DNA from 3 places in the Aminobacter sp. LjRoot7 genome. Region 1 is predicted to be linked to each of the others. Evidence: riboswitches for the same ligand, from Rfam matches in the RefSeq annotation. Region 1 holds a riboswitch; each other region holds the start of a gene.
The links. Region 1 has a riboswitch for cobalamin ahead of ACSQ3E_RS00990 (DUF1636 family protein). Riboswitches for the same ligand answer to the same signal wherever they lie in the genome.

Region 2: it holds a riboswitch for cobalamin, as region 1 does, so the genes downstream of both, ACSQ3E_RS03775 (ABC transporter ATP-binding protein) here and ACSQ3E_RS00990 (DUF1636 family protein) in region 1, are expected to answer to the same signal.
Region 3: it holds a riboswitch for cobalamin, as region 1 does, so the genes downstream of both, bluB (5,6-dimethylbenzimidazole synthase) here and ACSQ3E_RS00990 (DUF1636 family protein) in region 1, are expected to answer to the same signal.

The regions. Positions count from the first base shown of each region.
Region 1 is NZ_CAXUPX020000001.1:198,237-201,790, reverse strand. It holds gene cobN (cobaltochelatase subunit CobN) at 1-477, opposite strand, end outside; gene cobW (cobalamin biosynthesis protein CobW) at 492-1,529, opposite strand; gene ACSQ3E_RS00990 (DUF1636 family protein) at 1,526-1,960, opposite strand; cobalamin riboswitch at 1,998-2,200, opposite strand; gene ACSQ3E_RS00985 (winged helix-turn-helix domain-containing protein) at 2,196-3,422, opposite strand.
Region 2 is NZ_CAXUPX020000001.1:771,602-775,155, forward strand. It holds gene ACSQ3E_RS03765 (LysR substrate-binding domain-containing protein) at 1-303, shown strand, start outside; gene ACSQ3E_RS03770 (MFS transporter) at 437-1,603, shown strand; cobalamin riboswitch at 1,636-1,847, shown strand; gene ACSQ3E_RS03775 (ABC transporter ATP-binding protein) at 1,956-2,771, shown strand; gene ACSQ3E_RS03780 (ABC transporter substrate-binding protein) at 2,791-3,554, shown strand, end outside.
Region 3 is NZ_CAXUPX020000001.1:991,558-995,111, forward strand. It holds gene ACSQ3E_RS04845 (outer membrane beta-barrel protein) at 1-1,121, shown strand, start outside; gene bluB (5,6-dimethylbenzimidazole synthase) at 1,118-1,852, opposite strand; cobalamin riboswitch at 1,901-2,085, opposite strand; gene galU (UTP--glucose-1-phosphate uridylyltransferase GalU) at 2,148-3,035, opposite strand; gene ACSQ3E_RS04860 (lytic murein transglycosylase) at 3,283-3,554, shown strand, end outside.

The DNA of each region.
Region 1 (3,554 bases):
TGCCAGCCGGGCCACCAGCGCCTTCATGTTCTCCGGGCCGCCCTCGCGGAAATAGCCGAGCAGGGCGTCGAGTTCGGTGCGCGGCAGGGTCGAGGCCTCGATCAGCCTGAGATCCTCGTCGTGGCTTTCGCCCGGCAAGAGCGCCAGCGCGATGCCTTTTTCGCGCGCCATCGCGGCAAGCTGGTCGCAGCCGTAGCGCCACCAGTCGTGGCCGCCGAGAATGCGGACGAGGATGACCTTGGCGTGGCAGGCGACGCTGTCGATCCAGAGATCGACCGACATCGGATGGCGGAGGTCGCGCAGGCTGGCGAGCCGCATCGACGGCAGGTTTTCGGCATCCGCCTTCCAGGCGCTGGCGAGGCCGGCCAGATCGCTGTCGGTGAAGGACAGCGCCACCACATCCGCAGGCTTCTGCCTGAGGTCGACAGGCTCGATCAGGTCATCGAGCGAGGCGGAGGTGGTGGTGAGGATGTGCATCCAACCTGTCCGGTTCAGCCGACCAGGATACGCTCGATGGCCGGGCGGTCGAGGCCCTTGAGGCCGATAACGACCAGGCGCGAGCGTCGGTCGTCCCCGGCGGCCCAGGCACGGTCGTAGTAGTGGTTGACGCGCGGACCGACAGCCTGGACGAGCAGGCGCATCGGCTTGCCGCCGACGTCGACGAAGCCCTTTACACGCAACACGTTTTCTTCTTCGGCGGCGGTGGCGACGCGCTTCGCCAGTTCGTCGGGGTTGGCGATCGACGGGATTTCGATGACGAAGGTGTCGAAGTCGTCGTGCTCGTGGTCGAAGGCGCCGTCGTGATGGGTCTTGCGGTTTTCGATGTCGTCCTCGACGGCGAGGCCGAGGCCGAGCAGAACCGACGGATCGACCTTGCCATGCGCCGACGGCACGATCTTGACGGCGCGTGCCAGGTGCTCGCGAACGATGGCGGTGGCGCGGGCGTGACCGGCTTCGTCGAGCAGGTCGCTCTTGGACAGGATGATGAGGTCGGCGCAGGCGACCTGATCCTCGAACACTTCTTCGACCGGGTCGTCGTGGTCAAGCGAATCGTCTGCGCTGCGCTGGGCGGCAAGCGCTTCCATGTCGGAGGCGACCTTGCCTGCGGCCAGCGCGGGGCCATCGACAACGGCGATGACGCCGTCGACCGTCACGCGGCTCTTGACCGTCGGCCACTGGAAGGCTTGGACCAGCGGCTTGGGCAGCGCCAGGCCCGAAGTTTCGATCAGGATGTGGTCAACCCTTGGCGTAAGCGACAGGATCTGGTCGAGGGCCGGGACAAAGTCGTCGGCGACGGTGCAGCAAATGCAGCCATTGGCCAGCTCGACGATGTTTTCCTCCGGGCAGGCATCGACGCCGCAGCCCTTGAGAATCTCGCCGTCGATGCCGACATCGCCGAACTCGTTGACGATGATTGCGAGGCGCTTGCCCTTGGAGTTCTCAAGGATGTTGCGCAGCAGAGTGGTCTTGCCGGCGCCGAGAAAGCCGGTGACGACGGTGCAGGGAACGCGTTCGACGGAGGCGGTCATGTGTCTTCCTTGATGAGAGCAAGTGGTGGGATGCGCGCGATAAGCCCGCGCTTGAGGCTGTCGGGACGACCGCGCCAGGGGATCAGGCCGTCGGTCGAGGTGGCGAAGAGTTTTGCGCCGGCGACGAGATCGTCGCCCGAATTGGTGTTGAGATCGCCGAAGACGTAGCTCCACGCGCCGTCGCGGATCAGTGCTGCGCTGAGGCGGCGCTTGCAGTTGCCCAGGCACTCGACGCTGCGCACGGCGATCTCGCCATTGGCGGCGAGGCGGGCGTGTTCGGCAAGCTGGGCGCCGGCGCGGGGATGGGCGTCCGAGCCGGTTTCGTCGCGGCAAGAAGAGCAGACGAGAATGGTCACGTCGCATGAGCGCGCGTCGGCTGCATCGCAGGATGCGTCGGCTGATGCGACCGGAAGGTTGTCGTCGAAGTCCAAATCCAGGCTCCTTGCCCGGGGCACCCGCCAGGCGATCGGATCAATGTCTGCGACGGCAGGTCTCCTGGCTTGCGGATCGTCGCCTTCGCTCGCCTTCCCGGGAAAATCCCAGTGGTCTTCGAGCTTGGCTCTTCGCTCACAGTTGCGGGGACAGCCGCGGATTTGACGCCACCGGCGCGCACCGCATTCCCTCTTAGCCTTCGCCGTTGCGGGCGAAGGACCGTCTGTGGGCGATTTAGGCTTTCGCGAGGGGTGGAGTCAACGAGGCGGAGCGACCCGCAATGTCGCTCAGGCCGGGTCCAAGGTCGCCGGCGGGCGTCACCTCGATGCGCTCGAGGCCGAGCCAGCCGCGCATTTGCTGGAGTTCTTCGTAAAGTTCGGCTGCGGTTTCCGGCGGAGCACAGGGCTCTGCATAGGCGGCGTGGACGCGCAGGATACCCGCCGGACGGTCGGCCTTCAGGTCGATGCGGGCGACGATGCGCTCGCCCAGAAGGAAGGGAAGGACGTAGTAGCCGTACTGGCGCCTCTCCGCCGGGGTGTAGATTTCGATGCGGTACCGGAAGTCGAACAATTGCTCGGCACGGGTGCGCTCGAAGACGAGCGGATCGAAGGGCGCAAGCAGGGCGCGTGCATGGATCTTGCGCGGAATGCGGGCATCGGCGTGGAGATAGGCCTGCCGGTCCCAGCCTTCGACACGGACGGGAATCAGTTCACCCAGTTCGACCAGCTCTTCGAGCCGGCCCTTCATGTCGGCGGGCGACAGGCGGAAATAGTCGCGCAGGCAGATGCCGGTGGCGACGCCGTGGGCGCGGGCGGAGATTCGCAGCAGTTCGCGATGCGCGTCCTCAGCTTGTGGGACAGGCCGGTCGTAGATGTCGGCCGGGAGCACGCGCTCTGGCAGGTCGTAGAGGCGTTCGAAGCCGCGGCGCGAATGGGTGGTGATGCGGCCGGCCCAGAACAGCCACTCGAAGGCATGCTTTTCCTGGCTCCAGCCCCACCAGCCGCCGGAGCCCTTCGAGCCTTCGATGTCGGAAGCGGCGATCGGACCGCGGTCGACCACCTGGCGAAAGATCTCTTCTATATAGGGCCTGTTCGCACGGCCGAACTTGGCAAGCCCGCCATACATGCCGTCCTCTGCCCGCGCCATGCGCCAGCGCAACAGCGGAAAGGTCTCCAGTGGCAGCAGCGACGCTTCATGCGCCCAGTATTCGAACAGCATGCGCTTCTTCGGGGCCATGGCATCGTCAAGCAGGGCCATGGGGTAGGGGCCGAGTCGCGAATAGAGCGGCATGTAATGGGCGCGCACGACCGCGCTGACCGAGTCGATCTGGAGCAGGCCGGTGCGGTCGAGCACGCGCTGCAGGTGACGCCGCGTGATCGCGCCGGTGGGGCGCGGGTCGGCAAATCCCTGGGCCGCCAATGCGATGCGGCGGGCGGTGGCGAGCGAGAGTTTTTCCTTCATTGCGGCAAGCTATCGCAGTCTCTTGAGGAGTGACGCAAGGGCACGAGAATCGGTCTTTGCTGCAAATGCTAGCAGAACTGCGGCTCCGGTCTTGTCAGGAGCGTAAACTTGAGTAAAAGACGAAGGAAATCA
Region 2 (3,554 bases), 570 kb from region 1:
GAACCGGGCTGCGTCGCGCGCAAGAGCGTGCTGCAGGTGCTGGGTGCCGCCGACCGGTCGTTTCGTTGCACCTATTCCAGCGCCAGCCTGCTCGGGCTGGTCGCCGTGGTCCAGGCGGGTCTTGCGGTCGCCGGCCTTGCCCAGCGCAGCGTGCCGTCCGGCCTGCGTGTCATTGGCGAAGCCGAGGGCCTGCCGCCTTTGCCGGAAATGGAAATCGGCATCCTGCGCAATCCGCAGACAGCCAATTCGGCGGTCGACAGGCTCTACGAGTTCCTCCGGCGCGACCTCACCCAGCAGTCCTGATCGCCACCGCTTGCGCCTAACGTATGCCTGCCATGCGCCCTGTGCATTGCTGCAATGCATCAACGTCGCTTGTGCCGTGACAGACATGAGGAAAATGTAGATCTAAATCGTTTCAGCTCCCCCGAGTCCGCTCATGCCCTTGCCGATCCTCGCTCTGGCCGTTGCATCCTTTTGCATCGGCACCACCGAATTCGTGATCATGGGCCTGTTGCCTGAGGTCGCTGCCGACCTCGGCGTGTCGATCCCGGCCGCAGGTCTTCTGGTCACCGGCTACGCGCTCGGCGTCGTCATCGGCGCTCCGATCATCGCGGTGGGCACGGCGAAACTGCCGCGCAAGCCGGTGCTGATCGGGCTCGCCATGATGTTCGTGCTCGGCAACCTGCTCTGCGCCATCGCCCCCACCTACTGGACGCTGATGATCGCCCGCGTCATCACCGCCTTCGGCCACGGCGCCTTTTTCGGCATCGGCTCGGTGGTGGCGGCAAGCCTGGTGCCGGCCAACAAGCGCGCCAGCGCCATTGCCCTGATGTTTGCCGGTCTGACGCTTGCCAATATCCTCGGTGTACCAGGTGGCACGGCTCTCGGCGAAGCCTATGGCTGGCGCGCGACCTTCTTTGCCGTCGTCGTCATCGGCCTGCTTTCGGTCGTAGCCATCGCCTTCCTCGTGCCGGCGGGCGTCGCCCCTCCAGGCAAGGGCGGCGTCGCGGGCGAGGTCAAGGTGCTGGGCAAGCTGCAGGTGTGGCTTGCCATGATCATCTCGGCGCTGGCCTCCGGCAGCCTGTTTGCCGTCTTCACCTACATCAAGCCGATCCTGACCGACGTCAGCGGCCTCTCGGTCGAATCGGTCACCTGGGTGCTGCTGCTATTCGGCGGCGGCATGACCATCGGCAACATTATTGGCGGCAAGCTGGCCGACTGGAAGCTGATGCCCACAGCCATCGGCGCGCTGGTGGTGATGGCGGCGATCCACGTCGCCTTCGCCGAGCTCAGCTACTCCGCGCCCGCCGCGATCCTGCTCGTCTTCATGTGGGGCGTCATCACCTTCGTCATCGTGCCGCCGATGCAGATGCGGGTCGTCGAGACCGCCTCGGAGGCGCCGAACCTCGCCGCAACGCTCAACCAGGGCGCCTTCAACGCCGGCAACGCTGCCGGCGCCTGGGCCGGTGGTGCCGCGATCTCGATGGGCGTGAGTTATGCCGACCTGCCCTTCGTCGGTGCGGCCATCGCACTGTCCGCCTTCGGCGTCGCGCTGTTTTCCTTCGCGCTCGACCGGCGTGACGCAATTCAGCAGGCGGCATGACGCTTTAGCGATTGTCAGCAACCCGTCGCTACTGTAGCCACGACAGCGATGGTTCCTGCTGCCTGACTCGGGCACGGGATTAAATGGGAACACGGTGAGACGTCGCTTTGACGCGAAACCGTGGCTGCCCCCGCAACTGTGAGCGGATAGCAAATCGGAAACACGCCACTGGCCATTAGGCCGGGAAGGCTCCGAGGCGCGATCACCCGCAAGCCAGGAGACCTGCCATCATCCGATTAACTCAACCGGCCGGGGTGTGCCGCGGAGATGATGATGGTTGCGACTGCCTTTTTCGGTACCGGCGCGCTCACCGGATCGTTCTGCCACCTCCGCCCGATCGCGGAGACAGGGCATGCTCGATCGCGTCTACGCCGCTAGCCGCCTCGTAGGCACCACCCCGGCACTGCTCGAACTCGAAGGCGTCAGCTGGGGCCCGCGCGTCTCGCAGCGCATTCTCGAGCCGGTGAGCCTTGCGGTTGCCCCAGGCGAATTGCTCGCCATCGTCGGCCCCAACGGTGCCGGCAAGTCGAGCCTGTTGCGCTGCCTCTACCGCTACCACAAGCCGACGACGGGCACCGTCCGCCTCGACGGCACCGACATCTGGAAGATGAAGCCGCGCGACTGCGCCCGCCGCATCGCCACAGTGCTGCAGGAAAGCGCCTCCGACTTCGGCCTGACCGTCGCCGAGATCATCGAGCTGGGCCTGACCCCGCATGTCACGAGCTTCGGCACCAGCGACGACGACTACGACCAGGTCGAGGCGGCCCTTGCCCTGCTCGGCCTCACCGCACTCGCCGCGCGCGACTTCGGCTCGCTGTCAGGCGGCGAGAAGCAGCGGGTAATGATTGCGCGGGCGCTGGTTCAGAAGCCGGACCTTCTGATCCTCGACGAGCCGACGAACCACCTCGACATCCGCCACCAGCTCGAGGTGCTGGAGCTGCTTGGCAATCTCGGCTGCACCGTCATCGTCTCGCTGCACGACCTGGCGCTCGCCTCGGCCCATGCCGACCGCGTGCTGGTGATGGACGCCGGCCGCGCCATCGCCTGCGGTGCGCCCGCCGACATCCTGACGCCCGATCGCATCCGCGACAGCTTTTCCGTCGGTGCCACCCTCGACGACCATCCCATCACCGGCCGCCCGCGCTTTTCCTTTCACCTCGAACGCTGACAGAAACCAAGGAGCCTCCATGCGCCTGCCCATCATCGCCGCCGCCCTGCTCGCCACCTGCGCCTCATCAATGACCAGCGGCTTCCCCGTCACCATCAAGAGCTGCAACCGCGACGTGACCTTCGAGGCAGCGCCCAAGCGCGCCGTCTCGCACGACGTCAACCTGACCGAGATGATGCTGGCGCTCGGCCTCGCCGACCACATGGCCGGCTATTCCGGCGTCTCCGGCTGGAAGACGCTGAGCGAGGAGCTGCGCAAGGGCGTCGGCGAACTGCCCGAACTCGCCCCGCAATACGTCACCAAGGAAGTGCTGCTCGGCGCCGACACCGACCTGTTCTTCGCCGGCTGGAACTATGGCATGAAGGTCGGCGGCGACGTCACCCCCGAGACGCTCGCGCCCTTCAAGATCGCGGTCTACGAGCTGACCGAGAGCTGCATCCACATCATGAAGAAGGACAAGTCGTCGCTTCAGGACATGTACGCCGACCTGCTCAATCTCGGCGCGATTTTTGGCGTGCGCGAAAAGGCCGAGGCGCTGGTGTCAGGTTACGAGAAGGAGCTAGCCGACTTCCAGGCGTCGCTGCCCAAGCTCGACAAGCCGGTCAGCGTGTTCCTCTACGATTCAGGCGAGCAAAAGCCCTTCACCGCCGGCCGCTACGCTATGCCGACCGCGATCATCGAGGCTGCAGGCGGCAAGAACATCGTCGACGACGTCGAGTCGAGCTGGGTCGAGATCGGCTGGGAGCCCGTCATCGAGCGCAATCCCGACATGGTGGTGATCGT
Region 3 (3,554 bases), 790 kb from region 1:
CTACCGGCATCCGCTTCGGCACCTTCTTGCTCAAGCCGAGCCTCGAACAGGGCGTCACCGCTACGTCGAACGCCGATTCCAGCTTCGGCGGAAAGTCGGCGATCCTGTCCGAAACAACGCTCAGGCTGAATGCCGCGTCCGACTGGGAAAACCATTCGGCCACCATCGACGCCTATGGCAACTACCGCAAATCCATCTCCGGCCAGGAGGTCAAGGATCTCAGCGGCGGCATCGACGGGCGATTGCAGCTCGACCTCGCGGACGACATGCGCGCGCTGGCGCGGCTTGGCTACAGCATGCGCCCGGAATCGACGTCATCGCCCGTGGTCATCTCCGGCACTGCTGAGCGGCCAACTTTGCACACGCTCAACGGCGCGTTGGGTGTCGAAAAGGATGTCGGCAAGTTCCGCTTCGGTGTCACCGGCGAAGTCGTCGACGAAAGCTACAGCGATGCCGAACTGACTGACGGCACCACGCTGTCGCAGAAGGACCGCGACTCGACGCTCTATACCGGCAAGGTCCGCGTCGGCTACGAGGTCTCGCCTGCGTTCACGCCCTTTGGCGAGGTCGAGTTCGGGCGCCGCGTCTATGACCTGCGCTTTGATACCGCCACTTTCGAGCGCTCGTCCAGGCGCACCGGTGCCCGCGCCGGCGTCGAGATCGACATGGGTGAGAAGTTCGGCGGCGAAATTTCGGCCGGCTGGATCTCGGAGGATTTCGACGATGACCGGCTAAAGACGGTTTCCGCCGCGACCATTGCCGCCGACCTCAAATGGTCGCCGATGCGCGGCACGATCGTCGGCCTGACCGGCGAAACCCTGGTCGAGGGATCGACCACCGCTGGCGACAGCGGCTCGGTGCTCTACAACGGCCGCCTCAGCGTCGAGCGTCAGATCCGCTCCAACCTGACCGCATTCCTGGCCGGCGGCGTCGGCTACCGCGACTACGCCAGCTCCAACGACCACGAGCTCAGGCTGAGCGCTGAAGCAGGCATGACCTGGTGGCTCAACCGCTATGCTGGCCTTACCGGCAGGCTGCGCCACGAGACCTTCGACAGCACCTTGTCCGGCCGCGACGCCAAGACCAACAGCGTCTTTGTCGGGCTGAGAATCCAGCGCTAGCCTGCTGCAGGCAAGCCGCTAATGCCGGTTGCGGCGGCCTTGAGGGCCGCCTCCCCCTGCCCCGCATACACCTCGCTCATGATTAGCTCGGCAAGCGGCAGGCGGCGGCCCCAGCCATGCCGCTCTAGATCAGGCTTCTCTGCGAACTCGCTGACATGGCCGACACAGAGATAGGCAACCGGCACGACGTGATCGGGAATACCGAGCAATCGTTTCAGCGCCTCGCGATCGAGGATACTGACCCAGCCGACGCCCACACCTTCGGCACGCGCGGCGAGCCAGAAATTCTGCACCGCGCAGACAGTGCTGAAGAGATCCATCTCCGGATTGTGCCATCGTCCCAGCGGGGAGTTTTCCGAACGGCTGCGGTCGCAGGTGACTACCAGGTTGAGCGGGCTCTCGCAGATGCCTTCGAGCTTGAGCTTGCGGTACAGTTCGCGCCGCTCCTCAGCGATATGCGGCAGTTCCTGCTGCCGCGCCGCGAAGAACAGGTCACGCACCCGCTCACGCCGTTCGCAGTCGCGGATGACGATGAAATTCCACGGCTGCATGAAGCCGACCGATGGCGCGTGATGGGCCGCGAGCAGGAGCCGTGCCAGCACGTCGTCGTCGACCGGATCGGGCAGGAAATGGCTGCGCACGTCGCGGCGCGTGAAGATGGCGCGGTAGACGGCATCCTGGGCGGCAATGTCGAAAGAGCCTGAAATGGCATTCAACTGGTCAGCAAGCATCGCATGTCCCCTGGCGAGCATATCGGTTTCCCCCCGCCTGACCATGCGGAGGTCGATGTCTGCCGGGCCGGTCTTCTGGCTCGAGTTCAACCCGTCTTCGGCACCTTCCCGTTCAAGATGAACAGTGGCTTTTGCCGATACGGTCCCTCTTACAGCGTTGGGCACGCCACGGATTTGCACCGTGTTCCCGATTCTCCCGCATCGCTGCGGGCACCTGGCAGGGTAGTTCTAGCGGCAGCAGCAGCCGAAAGCCATCGCACCATGCGTCCAATCCTGACGCACGGGCGACATGCGGTTACTTGCCCGGCTTGATCTCGCCGAGCAGGCCTTCGATGATTCCGGCCATGCTCTTGCTGAGATCGGACCGCGACAGGGCGAAGGCGACGTTGGCCTCGACAAAGCCTTCCGGCGAACCACAGTCGAAGGTGCGGCCGCGATAGTGGTAGCCGTAGAAGGACTGCATCTTCTCGAGCTTGAGCATCGCGTCGGTGAGCTGAATCTCGTCGCCGGCGCCACGCTCCTGGCTTGCCAGGATGTTGAAGATCTCAGGCTGCAGGATGTAGCGGCCGTTGATGAACAGGTTGGACGGTGCTGTTCCCTGCTTGGGCTTCTCCACCATGCCTTCGATCTCGAAGCCGGTGTGCACGGACTTGCCCTTGCCGACGATGCCGTATTTGTGCGCCTCGGCCGGATCGCATTCCTGGACGGCGATGATGTTGTTGCCGGTCTCGGCATAGAGCTCGACCATTTCGCGCATGCAGCTCTTTTCCGACTGCATGATCATGTCGGGCAGAAGCAGCGCAAAGGGCTCGTCACCGACCAGCTCGCGCGCGCACCAGACAGCGTGGCCAAGGCCGAGTGGCACCTGCTGGCGGGTGAACGAGGTCTGGCCCGGAGCCGGCTGCAGCCGCTGCAGGCGCTCCAGCTGCTCGGTCTTGCCGCGCTGAGCGAGCGTGTCATAGAGCTCGAACTGGACGTCGAAATGGTCTTCGATGACCGCCTTGTTGCGGCCGGTGACGAAAATGAAATGTTCGATGCCCGCTTCGCGCGCCTCGTCGACCACATACTGGATGACCGGGCGATCGACCACGGTCAGCATTTCCTTGGGGATAGACTTGGTGGCAGGCAGAAAACGCGTGCCGAGGCCCGCGACCGGAAAAACTGCCTTGCGAACTCTTTTCATTGGATGGTCGTCCGATGGAGGGATGTATCGGACGCCAACTTTGCCACGTCCGAATTGATGAATACTGAATGCGTTCACATATTCGGCGACAGCGGGCAAGACCATTGATCACGCGATCTTGATTGTCCGAACAGCTAGGTGGACAATCCTTCAAGCCGCTTTTCGTTCCCCAAGGGGTCTATGGTAAACTGATTGATAACCGGCATCGGCGATGAATCGTGTTTCTGATCTCTCCAAGGAGGAAAGAATGCCCCTTCGCAAGACCGCCAAAGGCCTCCTGAGCGCCGCTGCCCTTTCGTTGGCATTGATGCTGCCGGCCGGCCCGGCGGCCGCCGAAGCCGGTTTCCAGCGCTGGGTGGCGAGCTTCCGCTCCGTCGCCGCAGACAACGGGATTTCCGGTTCGACCTATGACCGCGCCTTTCGTGGCGTGACCTCGGCCGACCCTGAAGTGCTTGAAAAGGCCCGCTTCCAGCCCGAATTCACCGCGCCCGTCTGGGATTACTTCGATAACCGCGTCCA